DNA from 4 places in the Stenotrophomonas sp. YJH_SMC_25 genome. Region 4 is predicted to be linked to each of the others. Evidence: predicted binding sites of a transcription regulator. Region 4 holds the regulator's gene; each other region holds the start of a gene.
What was found. The regulator FliA, encoded in region 4, starts transcription of late flagellar genes. The targets are predictions, from matches to a motif close to TAAAGTTTNNCNNNCNNNGGCCGATAA.

Region 1 (4,058 bases), on a different contig from region 4:
CTGCGCTTCTGCTACGCGGCGCGCCCGGTCTCGCACGACCCGGCGCAGCCACTGGACACCGGCATCGACCGCGCGCTGTGGCTGACCCCGGCCGAACTGCAGGCCGCCGGCGAGCGCCAGCGCAGCCCGCTGGTCTGGCAGGTGGTGGCTGATTACCTGGGTGGCCAGCGCCATCCGCTTTCGCTGGTCCGGGAGGTCGCATGAGCACTCCGCGCGTGATGGTGGGCGTCTCCGGAGGTGTCGACTCTTCGGTCGCCGCCTGGCGCCTGGTACAGCAGGGCGAAGCCGTGGCCGGCCTGTTCATGCAGAACTGGGCCGACGACGGCAGCGGTGACTGCCGCGCCGAGGACGACCGCCGCGATGCGGTGGCTGTCTGCGGCCTGCTCGGCATCCCGTTCCACTTCCGCGATTTCTCCAGCGAGTACTGGCAGGGTGTGTTCGAGCACTTCCTGGCCGAGTACGCCGCCGGGCGCACCCCGAATCCGGACGTGCTGTGCAACCGCGAAGTGAAGTTCAAGCACTTCCTGGATGCCGCCCGCGAGCTGGGCGCCGAGCGCATCGCCACCGGCCACTATGCACGGGTGACCCAGCGCGGCCGCCAGTGGCTGCTGCTGCGCGGCGCCGACCGTTCCAAGGACCAGAGCTACTTCCTGCACCAGCTGGGCCAGGAGCAGCTGGCGGCCACCCTGTTCCCGATCGGCGACCTGGAAAAGACCGACCTGCGCCGGATCGCGCGTGACGTCAGCCTGCCGACCCACGCCAAGAAGGACTCCACCGGCATCTGCTTCATCGGCGAGCGTGACTTCCGCGAGTTCCTCGGCCGCTACCTGCCGGCCAGGCCCGGCCAGATCCTCGACCCGGCCGACGGCAGCGTGATCGCCGAACATCCGGGCGTGTTCTATTTCACCCTGGGCCAACGCGAGGGCCTGAACATCGGCGGCGTGCGTGGACGCCCGGCCGCGCCGTGGTACGTGGTCGGCAAGGATGTGGCCAGCAACGTGCTGTACGTGGACCAGGACCGCGACAGCAAGTGGATGCTGTCCGAGCGCCTGCGCTCGGAAACCGCGCACTGGATCGCCGGTTCGCCGCCGGCACGGCGCTTCGAATGCACCGCCCAGACCCGCTACCGCCAGCCCGATGAGCCGTGTACGGTCCAGGTGCTGGACGATGGCAGCGTGCTGGTCACCTTCGCGCGCCCGCAGCGCGCCGTTACCCCCGGTCAATCGCTGGTGCTGTATGACGGTGACGTGTGCCTGGGTGGCGCGGTGATCGCCGCCACCGATGCGCCGCTGGAGCAGCGCCTGCGCACCACCCCTTCCCCTTTTGAGGTAATCGCTGCATGAGTTTCACTGTCGACGACCGCGTCCTGGCCCTGGCCGGCATTGCCCAGGCCCTGCAGCAGGTACGCCGTATCGCCGATACCGGCCATTCCGACGCCGCCGCCGTGCGCACCGCCGTGGACAGCGTGTTCCGTGTCGATGCGTCCTCGCCGCAGGAGGTGTTCGGTGACCGCCATGCACTGAAGTCCGGCCTGCGCCTGCTGCACAACTACTTCCGCAGCCAGGGCCAGGACCCGATCCTGCCCAAGCTGGCCCTGTCGGTGCTGCAGCTGGAGCGTCGCTTCGTTCAGGATGGCGCCACCGTGAACAAGGTCGCCTCGGGCATCGAGCGCGCCCAGCGCCAGGCCACCGAACTGGGCGACAGCGGCCACCCGGACGTGCTGGCCAACCTGGGAGGCCTTTACGCCGACACCATCAGCCACCTCAAGCCGCGGGTCATGGTGCAGGGCAACCCGCACTACCTGGGCCAGGCTGGCGTGGTGGCCGAGATCCGCGCCCTGCTGCTGGCCGCGGTGCGCGCTGCGGTGCTGTGGCGGCAGCTGGGCGGCAGCTACTGGGACTTCCTGTTCAGCCGCAAGGCGATGATCGAGGCCGTGGACCGGCAGCTGGCCTGAGGGTGTGGGGTCGGATCCCTTTCCAGCACGGAAAGGGCTCTGACCCCGAAGCCGCCAAGGCGCCGGAAAACCGGCGCATTCAGAATGCACTTCGAGGCATATCGACGTTAAAGAGAAAGGGGGTACGGCCGATACATCCTCCGTGCACCTCCCGAGAACGTCCATGTACTCACGCATTTTCATCCGTCTGGCCGCCCCCCTGGCTCTGACCCTGCTGCTCCCCTTCGCCATCGGTTTCGAATGGCCGGCCGCCCTGCGCTGGGCGATCCTGACCACGATGACGCTGAGCTGGCTCGGCTTTGCGTGGTGGACCACCCGCGCCCAGGCACACCGTTCCCCGGAACACGCCCGTGTCCTGCGTGAGCAGGACCAGCTGCTGACCGAACTGCGCAATTTCGTCGGCAACGAGATCGAGGGTTCGCGCGGCGAAGTGGAACGCGCCCGTGACCTGATCCGCCAGGCCGTCTCCAGCCTCGGTGGCAGCTTCGATGCGATGAACCGCAAGTCTCGCCAGCAGAGCCAGGCCCTGTCGCGCATCGTCGACCGCGCCGGTGACGAAGGCAATGCCGGCCTCGACGTTGCCCGTTTCGCCCAGCACGCCAGCCACCGCATGGAACAGCTGGTCGAAGCGCTGGAACAGGTGAGCGGCCAGAGCAGCACCACCGTGCAGCACATCGACCAGATGGCGCAGCACCTTGATGGCATCTTCGCGCTGCTGGAGGACGTCAAGTCGATCGCCGACCAGACCAACCTGCTGGCCCTGAACGCTGCCATTGAAGCGGCACGTGCCGGTGAAGCCGGTCGTGGCTTCGCGGTGGTCGCCGACGAAGTGCGCAACCTGTCCGAGCGCTCGACCACCTTCAACGAGCAGATCCGCAAGCTGGCACACAGCTCCAAGGACGCCATCGCCAAGGTGCGCGAGACGGTCTCGCACATGGCCTCGCGTGACATGGACCGCTCCCGCGAAGCGCGCCAGGAAGCGGCGGCGATGCTCGACAACGTCGCGCAGATCAACGCCTCGCTGGGTGACGGCATGCGCGAAGTGTCCGAGTGCGCCCGTTCGATCGATGGCAGCGTAGCCGAAGCCGTGCGCGCCCTGCAGTTCGAAGACATCGCCACCCAAGCGCTGGGCGGCGTGCACACCCACCTGGACCGCCTGACCGCGATCAACCGCGAAGCGGTGGCCCTGCAGGAACTGCTGCACCGCAATGGCGGCGTATTCGACGAAGAGATCGCCACCGCCCTGCAGCGCACCGGCAGCCGCCTGCGCGAACTGCGCAGCGAATGGGAGCGCCCGCCGCACAAGCCGGTTGCCCAGCAGAGCATGGGCGCCGGCACCGTCGAGCTGTTCTGATCCTGATGTCCGCTGCCCTCGCCGGCAGCCCGCAAGGCCCCGGTTCGACCGGGGCCTTTGCCTGTAACCCGCCGTTGGATGCATCCTGTACCCGCACCATGACACTGATCCGCGCCCTGCCCTCTCTCACCGATACCGAGCGCCCGCGCAACGCGAGCGTGCGTGAGCAGCTGCAGCAGCTGGAGGATGTGGCACGCGAGGAGATCCGCGAACTGCAGCAGCTGGCGGACGCGCGCCCCGCCCCGTCGCGGGCGGACGAGGCACTGCTGGGACTGGCCTGGGACCTGGGGTTGGACGGGGAAGCGCTGAAGTAGATCCACGCCATGGGTGGACAGCTTTCATCCGCCGGTGTGACGCCTGGCCCTCGCCGCAACATCCACGCATGGCGTGGATCTACCGGGGTGGCGAAATCGTTGTGGCATGATCCACCGATCCCGTTCATGGAAGACCGATGGCCATCACCCTGATCGCACTCCTGCTGATCGAGACCGTCCTTCTGATGGCCTGGGTGGCCGGTTATTTCAGTTGGGGCATCACCCTGTTCAACGAACGCATCGCGGCGTCACCGGCCATGCAGGCCCGGCTCTCGCTGGGCAGCCTGGAACGTGACCTGCCGCAGGACAGATGGCTGCAATTGGCCTTCCATGCGCTGCCCGATGGCAGCATGGCGTTCCGCGAGAGCTTCGCGCCAAGCTTCGGCCTGCGCTACTTCCCGGTGATGCGCGGTCGCATCGTACTCAACGCGCGACG
Region 2 (4,058 bases), on a different contig from region 4:
TGGTCGGTGTGGTGCAGGGCGGCGTGTTCATCGGCCTGCTGCTGGCGCGCGTGGTGTCCGGTACGGTGGCGGCGGCCTTTGGCTGGCAGAGGGTCTACCTGCTGTCAGCGGTGGTGATGGCAGCGTTGGCGGCGCTGCTGTGGCGGCGCCTGCCCGCAGTACCGGTGCCGTCGGTCCCTCCACGCTGGCGCGAGCTGCTGGGCTCGATGCAGGGCATGCTGCGCCGCGATCGAACGCTGCGCGAGCGCGGGCCGCTGGCATTGCTGCTGTTTGCCGGCCTCAATGTGTTCTGGGCGGCGGCACCCTTGCCGCTGTCGGCACCGCCGCTGCACTGGTCAACCGCAGCCATCGGCGCGCTCGGCCTGGCCGGCGTGGTCGGTGCGCTGATGGCGGCGCGGGTCGGACACTGGATGGACCGTGGTTTCGCGCATCGGGTCAGCCTCGGCGCGCTGTTGTTGATGCTGGTCGCGTGGTGGCCGCTGCTGGGCCTGCCGCATTCGCTGTCCTTGCTGTTGCTGGGTGTGGTCGTGCTCGACCTGGGCGGCCAGGCACTGCATGTCTCGAACCAGGCATCGTTGCTGCGTGCACCGGCAGAACAGCATGGGCGCCTGGTGGCGTTGTACATGCTGTTCTATGCGGTGGGCAGCGGTGCGGGAGCGGCGGCGGGGCCTTGGATGCAGGTGCGGCATGGCTGGCCCGCTGTGTGCCTGCTGGGGGCAGGCATCGCGTTGCTGGCGCTGCTGTGGTGGGCAGCATGGCGGGTGGGGGCGGTGAAAGCAGCGGCTGGCGCGCGAACCGGTAGAGTCGACTGTTAGTCGACTGCTCTTCGTTCCGACGGCGAAAAATCCCGCGCTGCGCGCGATAGTCGACCAGCGGTCGACTCTACCTGTCCTGCCGTCATCGCCGCAGTGCACGCCGCCCCGGGGCTTCCTGCAGGTCCGCGCTGGCGACCACCACGCGGTTGCGGCCGCTGCGCTTGGCCTCGTACATCGCGGCGTCGGCACGTGCCATCAACCGCTCGTAGTCCGGATGACCATCGTGACCGGCCACGCCGATGCTGGCGGTCAGCTCCAGCACCTGGCCATTGGCCAGCGCAACGGGCGATTGCGCGATCTGCCGGCGCAGGCTCTCGGCGATCACGGTCGCCTGTGATTCGCTGGCCGCCACCAGCACCACCACGAATTCTTCGCCGCCATAGCGGAACAGGTAGTCGCTGCCACGCGTGAGCTGGCCGAGCAGGCCGGCCACGTGCTGCAACGCACGGTCGCCGGCATCGTGGCCATGGCCGTCGTTGATTGCCTTGAAATGATCTAGGTCGAGCAGCAGCAGCGAGAACGGTGTGCGGTTGCGCGTGGCCAGCTCGATTTCCCGGCGCAGCACGGTGGGCAGGAAGCGACGGTTGAGCAGGTTGGTCAGCGCGTCGCTGCCGGCATCCAGTTCGCCGATGCGCTCGAACAGCAGCGTCATCAGGGTGCGGATGGCGGCCAGGTCCTCGCGGATGGCCGGCAGCACCGCCAGTCGCTGCGCCGGAGCATCGCCACTCGCGCGCTGCAGGTGGCCGTCAATGCGGGCCATCAACTGGCCCACCTGCTGCGTTTCGCTGCTTTCGCCGAAGCTGGGGATGCCCTTGTGGGTGAACCACAGGCCGAACTCCGAGGTGGCCAGGCTGGCGTTGTCGCTGGCCTGCACGTGGCCGGCGAGGGCGTAGAGCAGGGCGTTCTCCCAGTCCAGCAGCAATGCGCGCTGGCGCTCGCGTTCGGTACCGACGTTCTGTACCAGCGAGAACAGCCGGTAGGCGGCGTCGGCACGGGTGGAGCGCTCGCGCGCATGGGTGTAGGCCAGGGTCATGCCTTCCATGGCGATGTCCATGATCGCGCTGAGGCAGGCGATGGCGGCGAACGCGGTCGCGCTGTCGGGCGCGTCGTCGCGCAGGCGCACGAACAGCTCGTGCTTGAGCACGCGCGCACCGCGCGTCACCAGGTCGACCGGGATGCCGACCCGTGCGTGTACGTCGCCGATCACCCGCTGCGAGGCGACCGTGGTGGCGATGCCAGCGGTGTCGGTGGTCAGCAGCTGTACCAGCCAGCGCTGCATGGCCGGCTGCAGGCGCTGCTTGACCTGGTCGTGGGACAGGAAGCGGCGTGCGCGCTCGTCCTGCAGCAGCACTTCGTAAAAGCGCTGGGCCAGCGCGGGTGGGGCATCGGAGGCAGCGGCCTTGAGCAGCGCGGTGGCGGCAGGGCCGGCCTGTAGCAGGCATTGCTGCCAGGCCTCGGCCAGCGGCTGGCTGGCATCGTCCAGTTGGGGTGGTTCCACGTCGATCTCTGACTGCGTACGGCAAACCACGGGTATCGGCCGCGGCGGCATACGGTTGATGGCGGGGTAGCCCGCCAGTTTACGCGCGGTGCAGGCTTGCACGGTGCGCAAAGCACATCGACGCCGCTGCGGCAATGAGTGAACGCATTTGAGAATCACTCGCATTGATGGGAGAATGCGCGCACGGAGCGGGCTGCAGGTGCCTGCAGGACGGCTCCGCCTCCCCCCTCGTCGTTGCCTCAAGCCCTTTGCCAGAGGCCCCGCAGCCCTGCCAGAAGGTCCTGATCATGTCTCCTGCCGTTGTCCATTCACCGCGCCCGCTGGCGCTTGCCGTCGCCGCCCTGCTGGCGGGCAGCGCCTTGACCGCCCAGGCCGAAACCGACGCCACCGATATCGACACGGTGCACGTCACCGCCTCGCAGATCGCGCGCCAGGCACTGGGTACCTCGACCATCACCGCCGAGGATATCGCCCGGCGGCCGCCAGCCAACGACATCGCCGAGCTGTTGCGGACCATGCCGGGCGTCAACCTGACCGGCAACAGCGCCTCGGGCCAGTACGGCAACAACCGCCAGATCGACCTGCGTGGCATGGGCCCGGAAAACACCCTGATCCTGGTCGATGGCAAGCGCATCGGCGCACGCGATGCCGTGCGCATGGGGCGCAGCGGCGAGCGCAATACCCGCGGTGACACCAACTGGGTGCCGGCGGAAATGATCGAGCGCATCGAAGTGCTGCGCGGCCCGGCGGCGGCACGCTATGGCTCCGGTGCCTCCGGCGGCGTGGTCAACATCATCACCAAGCGCCCGACCGGCGACCTGACCGGTGCGGTGGACCTGTATGGGCTGGTGCCCGAACACAGCGCCGAAGGTGGCAGCGAACGCGTCGGCCTGCAGCTGAGTGGGCCGATGACCGACACCCTGTCGTTCCGCCTGTACGGCAATCTCAACAAGACCGACGCGGACTCGCTGGAGCTCAACCGCCAGTACGCTACCAACCCCAACGCGGTGCCGCCGGCCGGCCGCGAGGGCGTCAAGAACCGCGATGTCAACGCGCTGCTGCGCTGGGACGTGACCGCCAACCAGGTGGTGGAGTTCGAAGCCGGCACCAGCCGCCAGGGCAACATCTACGCTGGTGATCGCGCGGTCAGCACCACCGGTACCTCGACCGGCGTTGACCTGGCGGCACTGGCCGAGGGCGAAGCGGAGACCAACCGCATGTACCGCAACACCGGCGCGATCACCCATCGTGGCCGCTGGGGCGACGTGACCTCGCGGGTGACAGCTGCGGTGGAGGCGGTGAACAACTCACGCATCAACGAAGGCCTGGCCGGTGGCCCGGAAGGCAGCTTCAACGGCACCGACTGGTCGACCTCGCGACTGCGCAACTACCAGCTGGACGGCGAAGTGAGCTTCCCGACCACGCTGGGTGGTGCCGAGAACATCTGGACGCTTGGCTTTGAATACCTGGACAGCCGCCTGACCGACCCGTACTCGATGAGCCAGTCCAGCAGCAGCGGCGGCGGCATCCCGGGGCTGTCGGCCGATCGTGCGCGGGGCAAGGCCGATGCGCAGACCACCGCCGTGTTCGTCGAAGACAACATCTACCTGGGTGAGCGCTGGATCGTTACCCCGGGCCTGCGCTTCGACCACCACAGCCAGTTCGGCAACAACACCAGCCCCAGCCTCAACGCGCAGTTCCGCATCAACGGCGACTGGGTGGTGAAGGGCGGCATCGCCCGGGCG
Region 3 (4,058 bases), on a different contig from region 4:
CGTCTGCGCACCGGCCACCGACGAAGCCGCCAGCAGCGTGCCCAGCACAAGCAATCGGGTCGAGGTCTTCATGGCCATCTCCTGAGTTCCGGTATGGCGCAAGTGTCCACCTGCGGTTGGCAACCGGAAGTGAAATGCGCGTGTCCGCCGCCTCATCGGCCATCGCGCGTTCAGGAAGAGAATCCGCGCCCATCACGATCAGCCATCGTGATGGGCGCCGTCTCCCTACCGGCGTGCTGCCTTGCTAGAACTCTTCCCAGCCACCCGCATTGGCAGCCAACGTCGGCTCGATGCGCGGTGACAGCACCGCCGGGCGTCTCACCGGCGTGACCGAGGCCGCTACCGCCGCAAGCGCGCGCGGGACCGATACGGCTGCCGCGGCTGCACCGGTGCGGAACACCGACACCGCTTCGGCCAGCAGGTTGGCCTGCTCCTCCATGGAGCGTGCCGCCGCGCTGGCTTCTTCCACCAGCGCCGCATTCTGCTGCGTGGTCTCGTCCATCTGCACCACCGCCTGGTTCACCTGTTCGATACCCGAGCTCTGCTCCTGCGAGGCGGCAGAGATATCCGCCATGATGTCGGTCACGCGCTGCACCGAGGCCACGATCTCGCCCATCGTGGTGCCGGCCTGACGAACCAGCGCCGATCCATCGGCGACCTTGCCGACCGAATCCTCGATCAGGCCCTTGATCTCCTTGGCCGCACCGGCCGAGCGCTGCGCCAGCGTGCGCACCTCACTGGCCACCACCGCAAAGCCCCTGCCCTGCTCGCCGGCACGAGCAGCTTCCACCGCCGCGTTCAAGGCCAGGATGTTGGTCTGGAACGCGATGCCGTCGATGACGCTGATGATCTCGGCGATCTTCTTCGACGAGGCTTCGATGGCCGACATGGTGGTGACCACCTGGCCGACCACCTCGCCGCCCTGTGAGGCGACGCCATGCGCACCGATGGCAAGCTGGTTGGCCTGGCGTGCGTGCTCGGCGTTCTGTTTCACGGTGGAGGTCAGTTCCTCCATCGACGCAGCCGTCTCTTCCAGGTTCGCCGCCTGCTGCTCGGTGCGCCGCGACAGATCGGTGTTGCCCGAAGCGATCTCGCCTGCCGCCAGGTTGATGCTGGACGCGCTGGACTGGATACGGCCGACAATCTGCTTGAGCTGATCGACGGTGGCGTTGCAGTCATCACGCATGCGGGCGAACACGCCGTGGAAGTCGCCCTGCATGCGTACAGTGAGGTCACCGCGCGAGATCGCCTGCAGCAGGGTCGACACCTGCACCAGGTTCTCGTCGGTGGTCTGCATCAGGCGATTGAGCCCGGCCACCATGTCGCGGAAATCATAGGCGAAGCGATCTTCATCGCCGCGCAGGCTGAAGTCGCCGGCGGCTGCGGCCGTCGCCAGGCGGCGGATCTCACCGTTGATCGCCGACAGGCTGGTCTTGGTTTCGTCCATGGCCTGGGTGATTGCGGCCTTCTCGCCCGGCAACGGATCCATGTCCACTGACAGATCACCGCGGGCGTAATGCTTCATTACTTCGATCAGCCGGTTCTGCACCTGCACATGCGAGCCGACCAGCGCATTGGTCTCGTGCACCATGCGCCCGTAGTCGCCAGGAAAAGCACTCTCGTCCATGCGATAGCTGAGGCTGCCCGCGTCGTGCTGGCGGGCCAGCTCGCCCTGCGCCGCCATCACCGACTGCAACTGCGCCTGCATGCGCTGCATCGACCTGAGCAGCTGCGTCACCTCATCGTTGCCGGACGCGTCGATGCTGTTGTCCAGCCGCCCGTTGGCGATGCCGTCGGCCAGCTTCACCGCACCTTCCAGCGGGCGGGTCAGGCTGCGGGTGATGGCCCACGCGGCCAGCGAGCCCAGTAGCAGGCTCAACGCGCCGAACACGATCGACAACGTGCCGGTCCAGGATTCGGTTGAACGGTATTCCTCGCGACTGCGCTCGGTCAGTGTCTCCTGATGCCGCAGCAGGGTCGAGATCGCCTCATTCCATGCGGTGGCCAAGCCGTGCTCGGCGAGCAGTTCCTTGGCCGCGCCGTCGAAATCACCGGCCTTCATGCGCTCGTGCAGATGCTGGGTGGAGGCGTCGGTGGCCTTGCGTGCCGCGTCGATTTTCGCCACCAGGGCATCACCAGTGGCGTCGCGTGGAATCTTGATGTACTTGGCCCAGATACCGTCGTAGGTCTGCGACAGCTCCTGCGCCTTCTGATAATCCTTGTCGAAATCCTCACCGCGCTTGATCACCATCAGCCGGCGATGCATCAGCACCGCGTTGTTGGTATCCAGCATGTCGTTCAACAGCCGCATCTTCACCATGTTGACGTCCACCACTTTCTCGAACTGGGCGGACTTCAGGTGGTTTCCGTACAGCACGAGGCCAACGATGGCCACGATGAACAGCAGCAGCAAACCGAACCCGGCACCCAGCCGGGATCCCACTCGAAGGTTGCGTAAGGCGAGCATCTCAATTCCCTTGATCATGGCCGTATGATCGATGGCGGCGCAGGCAGGGGAAACTTTATGGGTCGATATTATTATATCGATCTAAAACTCTGGAACTGTGCAGACAGGTGTGAAATCAGAAAACCCACGAACGCGTTATATCCATAAGGTATATCGCCATGTGTACCGAGAATGGGATCAGGCCCGGGCCTGCCGCCCCGGCATCCAGCATTACGGAGCAGCAGGCCCCGGGAAGACCAGATCCTTCCCGAGCCTTGCCGCATAGATGCTCTCGAACTGGAAGGAGAGCACAAACCGGAACTCGCACGCCGCAGCGTAACGATTGATGAAGTGGCAGATTTCCTCCCAGGCACTTTCAAACCCGCTCGCGCGGAAATGAAACGAGCCGAGCAGGCCGACCTGCCACTTGGCTTCAATCCCTTCCGCAACGACAGCTTCCGGCGGGTCGACGATGCTGAATCCGAAGCCGGTGTAGGATGCTGGAAGATATCCACGCAGGCCGTCGGCACCGTCGGAGTACGGCCTGGATCGAGTCCAGAGCGCGCAGCACGAAACCCAGATCGGCACCGGCTTCGACTCAAGCAAGCTTCATCAAAGCTCGGTGTCGTTACAAGCCCTGACCCATTCGTCAGGATCATCGGGCGCCACCGACATGAATCGGACTACTACGTCCACTGTTCACGGCCATCTGCGCCGATCCAAACCAGACCCGCCGGAGCATCGGTCAAGAACCAGAGGCCGAATCCATCGATATCATCTTCACCAGGATTTTCGGGCCAAGCGTTTGAGATTAGCGTCAGCTGCTCCCTCCAGTCGCCTTGCAAGAACACCCCGTCCGTTGCAAGCCTCACTTTCCCTTCCCTCAACAAACGACCCATCAACTCGAAGAACGCGTCTTTTCTTTCGGAGATCCCAACACCTCCCATTTCCATCGTCATGTGCTGCCAGACGGCACCCATTGATAACCCAAACGAAGAAGTCACCACTGCACAATGAATCCCGTCTTTCATTTGAACTTCACCTCTACTCGCTTTCCATTATTTATGGATTTATCCTGCACATCAATTGTCCAACTAGCACCAGTCTTCTGCGCGCTCGTTGAAAAATCTCTAAGAGTTATCTTTGCACCAGAGCTCGTGGTTGCCGTATAAAGAAGACCCTTTCCAAGTACGACCTTCGCGACAGGCATGCGATCAGTTCCAGTCAGCTGTCTGAAATACAGCATGACATCGGATGTGCTTGCACCAATATAAACCGGAGCACCCGTACTGACTTGAGCATCGGCCTTCAAGACCTTTGAACCAAGATTAAGCTGAAAATCCTTAGGATCCAATGACTTGCTATTGTATTGGTGTGCGAGGTCATCAATTCGCTTTTGCGAGTACGCCTGAAGAACGGATTCAGGTTGTTTGAGAGACAAATCGGGCAGTTCCCGGCTTGGGCGCCCAGCCATCCATCTGCCCGCCCGCACCACCACTCGGAGCTGGCCGTATAGTCCATGTGGTTCTGCAGGTCGGTGAATGTCAGCGAGCCCGCAGTCAGTTCACTGTTGCCCGCATGGGTGCTGGCAATCGCCCCGCCCACCAGATTC
Region 4 (4,058 bases):
GCGCCGCCGTGCAGCTGGTCCAGCAGCGCTTCGAACTCGTCTTCGCTGATCAGGCCGTCGTCGGCCTTCCTGGCCGGCGCGACCGCGGTCGGTGCGTTGCCGCCATGCAGCTGGTCGAGCAGGGCCTCGAATTCGTCGTCGGTGATCAGGTCGCTGCCAGCTGCCGCAGGGGCGGCCGCAGCGACCGGCGCGGCAGTGCCACCGTTCATGTCGAACTGCGCGATCAGGTCCGGCGGCGCATAGCCTGGCTCGGTGCCGGAGGACACGGCGTCCAGCATCGACTGCAGGTAGTCCAGCGATTGCTGGGCGGCGTCGAAGTGGTGGGCCTGCAGCACCGCCTGCCCGGCACGCGCGATGCCCAGGGCCTCTTCAGCGGCGTGGCACAGTTCGACCATCGCGGTAACGCCAAGGAAGCCGGCACCGCCCTTGAGCGTGTGGTATCCACGGAACACGGCGTTGAGCTGCTCGGTGTCCTGCGGTGCCTGCTCCAGCGACACCAGCTGTTCGCCCAGGCGATCCAGGATTTCCTGTGCCTCGATGATGAAATCGGCAGTGATGTCGTCGGATACCGCGCTCATGCTTACAGCCCCAGATCCGACAACAGGTCGTCGGCGTCGTTCTGCGAGACCGCGTGGCGGTCCAGTCCCTTCAGTGCCGGCCCGGCCAGTTCCGGGTCGGTGCGATGCTGTTCCGGCGGCAGGCCGAGTGCGCCGAAGCCCTCGTGCACGCGGCGGACGATGCCGACCACGCGACGGATGATCTGCCCGGTCAGGTCCTGGTAGCTCTGGGTCAGGGCGATCTCGGTCAGGTTGTGGCGGATGCGCTCGAGCTGCGCGTCCTGGCCCGGCTGCAGGCCTTCAGCACGCAGCTGTTCGGTCAGGCTGCGGCATTCCTCGGCCAGGTCCAGGGTGCGGTGCGTGGCCTGTTCGGTCATTGCCACCACGTGGTCCAGGCGTGCGCAGGCGTCGTCCAGCTCACCGGCCTCGCTGGGCACGGTCGGCAGCTCACCCAGTGCCTGCCCCAGCTCGCGGGCCAGCCGCGAGAGGCCGCTCATCATCGGCTGCGTACGCAGCGCGACCAGTCCGTCGATGCGCTGCCGCCAGGCGGCCTCGTCACCGGACTCGAGTGCGTCCAGGGCTTCCTGCAGGCGCAGGGAGAGGGCGCTCTTGTCGACCGTGGTATCCATCAGGCGCTGGCCGCCAGGCGTTCGAAGATCTTGCCGAGCTTCTCTTCCAGCGTCTGCGCAGTGAACGGCTTGATGATGTAGCCGTTCACGCCGTTCTGGGCGGCTTCGATGATCTGTTCGCGCTTGGCTTCGGCGGTGACCATCAGCACTGGCAGGGTCTTCAGCTTGGCATCGGCACGGATCGCCTTCAGCAGCTCGATGCCGGTCATCACCGGCATGTTCCAGTCGGTGACCACGAAATCGAACGGCTGGCTCTGCAGCAGCGACAGCGCGGCATGCCCGTCCTCGGCTTCGGCGGTATTGGTGAAGCCCAGATCGCCCAGCAGGTTCTTGACGATCCGACGCATGGTCGAGAAGTCATCGACGATCAGGATGCGCATGTTCTTGTTCAAAGCAGAGTTCCTTTGTTGTTCATTCCGGGCGGCCGGGGGCAGCCGCCTCGGGCATGTTCATTCTTCCAGGCCGGCGTCCGCCGCCTCGAAAATCTTGAGCCGGCCACGCAGGCGCAGCACCGCCTGGCCGTGGATCTGGCAGACCCGCGACTCGCTCACGCCGAGCACCGCGCCGATCTCCTTCAGGTTCAGTTCCTGCTCGTAGTAGAGCGAGAGCACCAGCTGTTCGCGCTCGGGCAGGTGGCCGATGGCCTTGCCCAGCTCGCGGCCGAACTCACCACGCTCCAGTACCTGCTGCGGGGTCGGGCCGCCCTGGGCGACGGTGTCCAGCTCGCCCTGGTCCTCGATGCGCGACTCCAGGCTCAGCACCTGGCCACGGGCGGCGTCTTCCATCAACCGCAGGTATTCGGGCAGCGGCATCTCCATCGCTGCGGCCACTTCGGTGGCGCTGGCGGCGCGGCCGCTGCTCTGTTCCAGGCGGCGGATGGTGGCGGCGGCATCGCGTGCACGGCGGTGCACCGAGCGCGGCACCCAGTCGCCACGGCGGATCTCGTCGATCATCGAACCGCGGATGCGGATCGAGGCATAGGTCTCGAACGAGGCGCCCTGGTCGGCGTCGTAGCTGCGCGACGCTTCGATCAGGCCCATCATGCCGGCCTGGATCAGGTCGTCCACTTCAACGCTGGCCGGCAACCGCGCGGCCAGGTGGTGGGCGATGCGCCGCACCAGGTCCGAATGCTGGGCGATGACCTCGTTGGCCGCCGAGCGCTGGACTTCCCTGTACTGGGCTGCGCCTTTCATGCGGCCACCCCGCGCTGCTTGAGGATGCGCTCGAGGAAGAACTCGACGCCGCCACGCGGTTCGGTCGGCGCCTGCCAGCGTGCGGTGCGACGCGCGATCTCGGTGATCGCCAGCGCGGCCGGGCTGGACGGGTAGGCCTTCACCACCGGCTGCTGGCGCTGCACCGACAGGCGCAGCCAGTCGTCCTGCGGCACGCAGCCCAGGTAGTTCAGCGAGACATCGGCGAGGAATTTCTCGCAGACGCGGGTCAGCTTTTCGTACAGCACGCGGCCCTCGTTGGGGTCGCGCACCATGTTGGCCACTACCTGGATGCGGTCCACGCCGCGTTCGCGCGACAGCACCTTGATCAGCGCGTAGGCGTCGGTGATCGAGGCCGGCTCGTCACAGACCACCACCACGGTGTCCTGCGCGGCCTGGCAGAAGGTCAGCACGCCGTCGGTGATGCCTGCGGCGGTGTCCACCACCATGATGTCCAGTTCGCGTTCCAGCTCGGAGAACACGTTGACCAGGCCGACGTGCTCGGCCGGGGCCAGCTCGGCCATGTGCCGGCGGCCGGACGCGGCCGGCACCACCAGCACGCCGTTCGGGCCTTCGACGATGACGTCGTCCAGCGAGCAGCGGCCGGCGACCAGGTCGGCCAGCGTGAAGGTCGGGTTCAGCCCCAGGATCACGTCGATGTTGGCCAGGCCCAGGTCGGCGTCCAGCAGCAGCGTGCGCTTGCCCATCCCGGCCAGTGCCACCGCCAGGTTGGCGGACACATTCGTCTTGCCCACGCCGCCCTTGCCGCCAGTGACGGCAATGGTGCGCACAGGGCCGAGCGGCTCGCTGCGGGTGGCCGACAGCGGGAAGGTCTTGGTCAGCTTGGCGTACTCACGCGACGGCATGGTTCAACTCCGGGTTGCAGGGCATATCGGCCGCGCGGCGCAAATCTTCAAGGCGAAGTACGAGATTGGCCGCACTGGCCCGGTGCAGGTCCTCCGGAACGTCCTGGCCATCGGTCACCCAGTTGATCGGGAGGGCGTGGTCCACGGCCACTGACAGGGCGTTGCCGAAGCGGCCGGTCTCGTCCAGCTTGCTCAGCACCAGGCCCTGCAGGTTGGCGGCGCCGAAGCGGCGGACCACCTCGTCCATGTCGCCGAAGCTGGTGTTGGCCGGCAGCACCAGCAGGGTGCGTACCTGGCGGGCGGCGCGCAGCCACTGCAGCTGCGCGGCCAGCGCGCGGTCGCGCGGGCCCAGGCCGGCGGTGTCGATCAGCACCAGCTTGTAGTCCTTCAGGCGTTCCAGCAGCTGGTCCAGGTCGGTGCCGCTGTTGGCCTCGTGCACCGCGATGCCGAGCTGGCGGCCGTAGCCGTACAGCTGCTCGCGGGCGCCGATGCGGGTGGTGTCGGTGGTCACCAGGGCCACATCGCGCGGCGCATGCTTCTCGGCGAAGCGCGAGGCCAGCTTGGCGATGGTGGTGGTCTTGCCGGCGCCGGTCGGGCCGACCAGGGCGATCACGCCGCCTTCTTCCAGCGGGTCGACCGGGGCGATCGGCAGCTTGCGCGAGATCAGCCCCAGCATCAGGCCGCGGCCACGATGGGCTTCGGTCTCCAGCGGGATCTGCATGGCCACGTCGCGGGCCAGCCCGGCGTCGAAACCGTACTCGTCCATCAGGTCCAGCGCGGTGGCGCGCACCGGGC

Region 1: AC5P7E_RS18080 (methyl-accepting chemotaxis protein) is a predicted target of FliA. The motif match lies at 2,063-2,089, and genes of this name have one in related genera.
Region 2: AC5P7E_RS09450 (GGDEF domain-containing protein) is a predicted target of FliA. The motif match lies at 2,346-2,372, and genes of this name have one in related genera.
Region 3: AC5P7E_RS09585 (methyl-accepting chemotaxis protein) is a predicted target of FliA. The motif match lies at 2,499-2,525, and genes of this name have one in related genera.

Annotation. Positions count from the first base shown of each region.
Region 1 covers NZ_JCAFSV010000016.1:24,212-28,269, reverse strand. Annotated here, with positions in the region: gene AC5P7E_RS18095 (NUDIX hydrolase) at 1-204, shown strand, start outside; gene mnmA (tRNA 2-thiouridine(34) synthase MnmA) at 201-1,343, shown strand; gene hflD (high frequency lysogenization protein HflD) at 1,340-1,954, shown strand; gene AC5P7E_RS18080 (methyl-accepting chemotaxis protein) at 2,118-3,308, shown strand; gene AC5P7E_RS18075 (hypothetical protein) at 3,407-3,622, shown strand; gene AC5P7E_RS18070 (hypothetical protein) at 3,760-4,058, shown strand, end outside.
Region 2 covers NZ_JCAFSV010000005.1:283,653-287,710, reverse strand. Annotated here, with positions in the region: gene AC5P7E_RS09455 (MFS transporter) at 1-815, shown strand, start outside; gene AC5P7E_RS09450 (GGDEF domain-containing protein) at 898-2,313, opposite strand; gene AC5P7E_RS09445 (TonB-dependent siderophore receptor) at 2,601-4,058, shown strand, end outside.
Region 3 covers NZ_JCAFSV010000005.1:311,965-316,022, forward strand. Annotated here, with positions in the region: gene AC5P7E_RS09580 (glycine zipper 2TM domain-containing protein) at 1-78, opposite strand, end outside; gene AC5P7E_RS09585 (methyl-accepting chemotaxis protein) at 245-2,467, opposite strand; gene AC5P7E_RS09590 (hypothetical protein) at 2,678-3,052, opposite strand; gene AC5P7E_RS09595 (DUF596 domain-containing protein) at 3,133-3,477, opposite strand; gene AC5P7E_RS09600 (hypothetical protein) at 3,474-3,758, opposite strand; partial or broken gene AC5P7E_RS09605 (hypothetical protein) at 3,755-4,058, opposite strand, start outside.
Region 4 covers NZ_JCAFSV010000022.1:9,987-14,044, forward strand. Annotated here, with positions in the region: gene AC5P7E_RS19980 (chemotaxis protein CheA) at 1-578, opposite strand, end outside; gene AC5P7E_RS19985 (protein phosphatase CheZ) at 581-1,186, opposite strand; gene cheY (chemotaxis response regulator CheY) at 1,186-1,578, opposite strand; gene AC5P7E_RS19995 (RNA polymerase sigma factor FliA) at 1,636-2,379, opposite strand; gene AC5P7E_RS20000 (MinD/ParA family ATP-binding protein) at 2,376-3,263, opposite strand; gene flhF (flagellar biosynthesis GTPase FlhF) at 3,250-4,058, opposite strand, start outside.